3 regions of the Rhizobium sp. BK289 genome follow, and region 1 is predicted to be linked to each of the others. Evidence: predicted binding sites of a transcription regulator. Region 1 holds the regulator's gene; each other region holds the start of a gene.
The links. The regulator PhoB, encoded in region 1, activates phosphate uptake and scavenging genes when phosphate is short. The targets are predictions, from matches to a motif close to TGTCATNNANCTGTCAT.
Positions count from the first base shown of each region.

Region 2: the regulator PhoB is predicted to act here: its motif matches at 718-734, upstream of phnC (phosphonate ABC transporter ATP-binding protein).
Region 3: the regulator PhoB is predicted to act here: its motif matches at 1,236-1,252, upstream of phnF (phosphonate metabolism transcriptional regulator PhnF).

Region 1 covers NZ_JACHZO010000005.1:291,980-294,242, forward strand. The annotation lists gene phoU (phosphate signaling complex protein PhoU) at 45-758, shown strand; gene phoB (phosphate regulon transcriptional regulator PhoB) at 790-1,473, shown strand; gene FHT84_RS12280 (GcrA family cell cycle regulator) at 1,664-2,191, opposite strand.
Region 2 covers NZ_JACHZO010000021.1:71,042-73,304, forward strand. The annotation lists gene FHT84_RS28830 (pyridoxamine 5'-phosphate oxidase family protein) at 92-646, shown strand; gene phnC (phosphonate ABC transporter ATP-binding protein) at 870-1,724, shown strand; gene phnD (phosphonate ABC transporter substrate-binding protein) at 1,820-2,263, shown strand, end outside.
Region 3 covers NZ_JACHZO010000021.1:64,730-66,992, reverse strand. The annotation lists gene FHT84_RS28805 (carbon-phosphorus lyase complex subunit PhnI) at 1-60, opposite strand, end outside; gene phnH (phosphonate C-P lyase system protein PhnH) at 64-690, opposite strand; gene phnG (phosphonate C-P lyase system protein PhnG) at 690-1,166, opposite strand; gene phnF (phosphonate metabolism transcriptional regulator PhnF) at 1,268-2,002, shown strand; partial or broken gene FHT84_RS31590 (hypothetical protein) at 2,010-2,126, opposite strand.

The DNA.
Region 1 (2,263 bases):
AAGCGCGCGGCCCCTTTCACACAGTTCACCTTGAGGATAGAAAAATGGTCTCCACACACATTCTCTCTGCCTATGACGAAGACCTGAAGTTCCTGACGCGCCGTATTGCGGAAATGGGCGGCCTGGCCGAGCAGATGGTCAGCGACAGCGTACGCGCATTGGTCCAAAGCGATGCTGCCCTTGCGCAGAAGGTCATCTCCGACGACGTCGTTCTCGACCATGCCGAGCGCGAAGTCGGCGACAAGGCGATCGTCACCATCGCCCGCCGTCAGCCGATGGCAGCCGACCTTCGTGAAATCATGGGATCGATCCGCATCGCTTCCGATCTGGAGCGCGTCGGCGATCTCGGCAAGAACACCGCCAAGCGCGTCATCGCCGTGCAGGGCACCGGCGTTCCGCGCCGTCTCGCCCGCGGCATCGAACACCTTTCCGAATTGGCACTGAGCCAGCTCAAGGAAGTTCTGGATGTCTACGCCACCCGTTCGCCCGACAAGGCCGTATCGATCCGTGAGCGCGACGAGGAAATCGACGCCATGTACACCTCGCTCTTCCGCGAGATGCTGACCTACATGATGGAAGATCCGCGCAACATCACCACCTGCACGCATCTTCTCTTCTGCGCCAAGAACATCGAGCGCATCGGCGACCATGCCACCAACATCGCCGAGACGATCTATTACATGGCGACCGGCGCTCAGCCCGAAGGCGAGCGTCCGAAGGATGATACCGCCAATACCGTCGGCGCGGTGACGGAATAATCTGGAAGTGAAGAAAGGAGACCATAAGCGCATGGTTCCGAGAGTTGCTGTTGTAGAAGACGAGGAAGCGCTCAGCGTTCTGCTGCGCTACAATCTTGAGGCCGAAGGCTTCGAGGTCGACACGATCCTAAGAGGCGATGAGGCTGAGCTGCGTCTCCAGGAGCGCATCCCCGATCTCCTGATCCTCGACTGGATGCTCCCCGGCGTATCGGGCATAGAGCTCTGCCGCCGGCTGCGCATGCGGCCGGAGACGGAGCGCCTGCCGATCATCATGCTGACGGCCCGCGGCGAGGAAAGCGAGCGCGTGCGCGGGCTTTCGACCGGCGCGGACGACTATGTCGTCAAGCCGTTCTCGACGCCGGAGCTGATGGCCCGCGTCAAGGCGATGCTGCGGCGTGCCCGTCCGGAGGTGCTCTCCACGGTGCTGCGTTGCGGCGATATCGAGCTCGATCGCGAAACTCATCGCGTTCACCGCAAGAGCCGCGAAGTGCGGCTGGGGCCGACGGAATTCCGCCTGCTGGAATTCCTGATGTCCTCGCCCGGCCGCGTCTTCTCGCGCTCGCAGCTGCTCGACGGCGTCTGGGGTCACGATATCTATGTCGACGAACGCACGGTCGACGTCCATGTCGGCCGCCTGCGCAAGGCGCTCAATTTCTCCAATATGCAGGATGTCATCCGTACCGTTCGCGGCGCGGGCTATTCCATGGAAGCCTGAGCGGCTTGCCGCTCGGGTATCAACATTACAGCTCCACGCGTCTTTCAAGACGCGTTAAGGTCGCTGTAACATCTTGAAATGCTGCATAATTTTCTCTTAAATCGATTCCGGTTTAAGGAATTATGCAGGAGCGGCGGAAATAGAAAAACGGGCCTCGAGGGGCCTGTTGCTCTTTGTCTTGCTGTCACTTTCAGCCGTTGTTGCGCCGGCGGTCATGCACTGGCTGGTAGGCCATGCGCTGATGATAGGTGCAGTAGGGCGACGAATCCGGGCTGTCATTGCCGCAGAAGTGGAAATCGTCCTTCAGCGGATCGCCGACCGGCCATTTGCAGGTGCGCTCCGTCAGCTCCGTCAGGCCGAGGCGGCGGGAGATCGGAACGACGACGTTCGCAGCCGGGCGATACTGGATTTCGTTGACGGAATCGACCTCGATCTCTTCCTTCAGCATGGTTACGCCCTGCTGGCGGGTGACGACCGTCCGTGTTGCAACGCGCGATCCGTAGCTCGTGGCGCGGGGTGCTGCAGCACTGCGCTTCGGCGTGCGCGTCGCGGTTGCCGTGCCGCCGGCCTTCGCTCGGCCGGGAAGGTTCAGGCGATGTACCTTGCCGATAACGGCATTACGGCTCACGCCACCGAGCTGCGCAGCGATCTGGCTGGCGCTCAACCCTTCGGACCATAGCTTTTTCAGCTTCTCGACGCGTTCGTCTGTCCAATTCATGCCCTGTCTCCGCTGTCGCGTTTCCGATGGCAGAATCCCTCACCATTGCCTCGCATGGGAACGAGGCGCGAA
Region 2 (2,263 bases), on a different contig from region 1:
ACGCTTTCGACCCTCATCGGGCTTGCGAGGCGGTGACAAGCGATCCAGCTTTCAGATGATCCTTGCAAGGACGGGATCGAGAGGAGTTTCCATGGCGAAGCAATTTTCCAGCATCGACGACCGGCTGCGCGATTTCATCGCGCGGCAACATATATTCTTCACGGCGTCCGCGACATCGGAGTCCCGTGTCAATGTTTCGCCCCGCGAGACGCTGTGCCTGCGCATCATATCCCCTAACACGGCTATCTATCTCGACCGCACCGGCAGCGGCAACGAGACCGCGGCGCATATGAAGGCCGACGGGCGGCTGACCATCATGTTCTGCGCCGTCGAAGGGCCGCCGATGATCCTGCGCCTCTATGGCCGCGGCCGGATCATCCATCGCTCGTCCGCCGAATATCGGGAATTGCTGCACGCTCACTATGCGGACGAAGAGCCGCTCGGGGCGCGGCAGATCGTATGGCTGGACTTCGATCTCGTACAAACGTCCTGCGGTTTCGGCGTGCCGCTTTTCACCTATGAAGGCGAGAGGCCGAGCCTTGATCAATGGGCGAAAGCCAAGGGTACCGACGGCATTGAGGAATACCGGCGCGAGAAGAACAGCTTCAGCATGGACGGCCTGCCGACAGGTATGTTTGACGGCTAAACTCCAAGGAAAGCCCTCAGCCGGCTAATTTTGCAAAATCGCCGGGAATTGTAACAGCAGTTACATAAAACTGACATTGGAGCTTCATGAAGCGGGACTAATCGGTTGCCTTGTGGTCGGCGCCAGCCCCTTCGAACTCCTTTGGAGACAGAGGCACGCGCCCATTCTTAGCACCGGTACCGCTGAAATTTCTGCAGCCCGGCAGCCGCGAAAGGGAAGCACTATGTTCGAACTCAGGAATGTCTCGCGCCGGTTTGGCAACAAGCTCGCTGTCGATTCCGTGACTTTGGACATTCCGCAGGGACAGATGGTCGGCGTCATCGGCCGTTCCGGCGCCGGCAAGTCGACGCTGCTGCGCATGATCAATCGCCTCTCCGATCCCAGCTCCGGTTCCATCCATTTCGCCGGTACCGAGGTCTCAAAGCTCAGCGGCCGTGCATTGCGCAGCTGGCACCGCGACTGCGCCATGATCTTCCAGCAGTTCAACCTCGTGCCGCGCCTCGACGTGCTCACCAATGTCATGCTCGGCCGCCTCAACCATCGTTCGACGGTGCTGAGCCTTCTCTCCGTCTTCACCCGCGAGGAGCGCATCCAAGCTATTGCGGCGCTGGAGCGCCTCGGCATCGAGCAGACGGCCCTGCAGATGGCCGGCACGCTTTCCGGCGGCCAGCAGCAACGCGTCGCCATCGCCCGCGCCCTGATGCAGCAGCCGAAGATGATGCTGGCCGACGAGCCAATCGCCTCGCTCGATCCGCTGAACGCCAAGATCGTCATGGATGCGCTGCGAGATATCAACGAGCGCGAAGGCATCACCGTCATCACCAACCTGCACACGCTGGATACGGCGCGCAACTACTGCGAACGCATCGTCGGCATGGCAGGCGGCAAGGTCGTCTTCGACGGCAAGCCGAGCGATCTGACGGCAGCAGCCGTCAAGGAAATCTACGGCACCGACAAGGACGGCGCTGGCATCGATGAGACCATGACGTCGACATCAATCAACATTGCCGATCCGGCCGTGCAAGCCGCGGCGACAGAATCTGCCGGCCCGCAACCGCTGGCGCTGGCCGGTCTCTGAGGGGGACGGCCGGGATCGAATGCCCGCGTCAAGGGCGCATTTCTTCTATCAGACCGAAGACATCCGGGGACACCGGTTAATCAGGAGACGAACCCATGTTGAAGAAAGCACTCTTTGCCGCTACGGCGCTCGTTGCGCTCGCAGTCGGCGCTGCTGCCAACGCAGCTGATCTCAAGGAATTCCGCGTCGGCATTCTCGGCGGCGAAAACGAAGCCGACCGCCTGCGCAACTACGCCTGCCTTTCCGACCACCTGAAGAAGGAATTCGGCTTCGAGAAGGTTTCGCTGTTCCCAGCCGCAGACTATAACGGCGTGATCCAGGGCCTGCTCGGCGGCACGCTCGACTTCGCAGAACTCGGCGCTTCCGGCTATGCAGCCGTCGCCATCAAGGACCCGAAGGCCGTTACCCCGATCCTGACCACGCAGCAGACCGACGGTGCGACCGGCTACTACTCCATCGGCCTCGCTCTCAAGTCCTCGGGCATCAAGACGATCACCGACGCCAAGGGCAAAAAGCTCGGCTATGCCGATCCGGACTCC
Region 3 (2,263 bases), on a different contig from region 1:
GGCCAGCAGCCGGTGAGCATTGGCGATGGCGGCTTCGCCGCCCTTAACGGCAACATACATATGTCACAACTCCGTTGCGGTGATCTTGGTGGTGCGCGGCAGGCAGAGGAATTGCCGGTCCGCCGTCAGGATGAGATCGACGCCGCGCGGGAAGAGCGCGCGATTGTCGTTCCAGATGCGCAGCAACGCGTCCGGCAGCCCAACCGGGCCGATCATGGTCACATCCTTGATGCCAGGCCCCGAAAGCGCCAGTTCCTTGCCGCCCTCCAGGCTTTGGACTTCCAGAACGATCGTGGTCGACCGATCGGGATATTCCTGGGTGCCGATGCCGAACTGGCTGAAGGAGGAAAGCGCCATGCCGGCTTCGATGAAGGCGAACTGCGCCTCCAGCCGATCCGAAATGACGGGCGCTCCGGTGTGGAAGCCGAGCCATTCCGGCAGGCTTGATCTTGCCAGGCTGTTGGAGAGCCAGACAGACGTGTCGTGATCACAAAGGGTGAGGCCGATGGCGCCAGCGGCAACACCGAGTGGAGCGGGCGGCGCGACGTCAGCCTCAACGGTCTGCAGGGTGCCCGGACGTGCCATGGCGTCCATTGCCTTCTTGAAGACACTCTGGGCATCGAAAACCGGATCGATGAAGCCGCCGGTCAGGGCTTCGTTGCCGAAGGTTGGGGTGCTGGAAAGGCTCATCAATCTTCTCCGCGAACCATGGTGAAGAAATCGACGCGGGTTGCCGCCGTCTCTTCCGCGCGCTTGCGATCATAGTTTTCGATACGTTCGGTCACGGGCTGCAGAATTGCCCTTTCGACGAACTCCTTCGTGGCCGACTGCTGCCAGAGGGCATCGAAGATGGCCGAAAGCCGGACCTTTTCCCGATCCGTGCCGAGCGCGTGAGCGTGCCCGATTGTATTGGATGCCAGCCTGACGGTGGCGCGTGTCACCGTGACTTCACCGAGGTTAAAGGGGGAGCCACCGCCGCCGATGCGGCCGCGCACCATGACGAGCCCTGTCTCCGGTCCGCGCACCGGCTGTACCGTCGGCTTGCTCGGCAATGCTTCCCAGGCCGCCTCGAGCTCGTCGCGCTCGGCCTGCGCCAAGAGATCGGCGACGCGCTTGCGTTCCCGACGCTCCTGAGCGGCCGCTTCCTGCCTTTGTGCTGAATTCATCGCGCCTTCCTCTAAATGTCTATTGATATAGACAACCATACAAGATAGTTTTATATCTATTAGCGAGTCGTGACAAGCGTGTGACAGGGCGAGTGGGCGAAATGGCAGGGCAGAAGATCCAGAGGCAAACGGGCGTGGCGCTCTGGCGGCAGATCGCCGACCGGATTCGGACCTCGATCAACCACGGCGACTTCGACCAGACGGGTATGGTGCCGCCGGAAACGGTGCTGGCACTGCAGTTCGGCGTCAACAGGCACACGATCAGGAGCGCGCTCGCGGCACTAGCGCAGGAAGGGATTGTCCGCGCCGTGCAAGGACGCGGCACGCTGATTGAGCGCAAGGAGCGACTAAGCTTCCCGATTTCAAGGCGCACGCGATTTTCGCAAGGGATCGGCGACCAGGTACGTGAGACCCGCAGCGTGCTGCTTGCATCGGGCGAAGAGGCCGCGAGTATCGAATTGGCCCGGCAGCTCAAGATCAAGACGGGTACGCCGCTGATCCGGCTGGAAACGCTCGGCCAGGCGGATCATCGTCCGGTATCGCGCGCCACCAGCTGGTTCCCGGCGGATCGTTTTGGCGATATCGCTGAGATCTATCGGGCGACGGGATCGATCACCAAGGCATTCAAGGAGCTTGGCGTGCCCGATTACGTTCGCGTCGTCACCGAGATCACCGCAACGCATGCCGATGAAGGCGATCTCACCGATCTGCAATTATCCCCCGGCGCCATCGTATTGGTTGCCCAGGCGCTCAATGCGGATCTCGACAATATCCCCGTGCAATATTCGATTTCCCGCTTCGCCGCCGACAGGGTGCGCTTCACCGTCGAGAACTGATGCCGCACTAGGGAATCGGCTGAAAATCGTTCGGCGGCCATTGCTGTGCGGCATGCAGGATGCGGATTATGCGCACCGTTTCATCAGCAAGATCATAAACCAGCAGATAGTTTCTGTGCACGACGAGTTCGCGTGTCCTGGATACGCGGCCGGGTCAGACCGTCATTGGATGGGTCATGAGTTGTTTCGACCGTTTGGCGAAGAGTTCGTCCAGCGCGATTGCCGCAGAGGCGTTCTCAGCCTCGATATAAATATAGATGG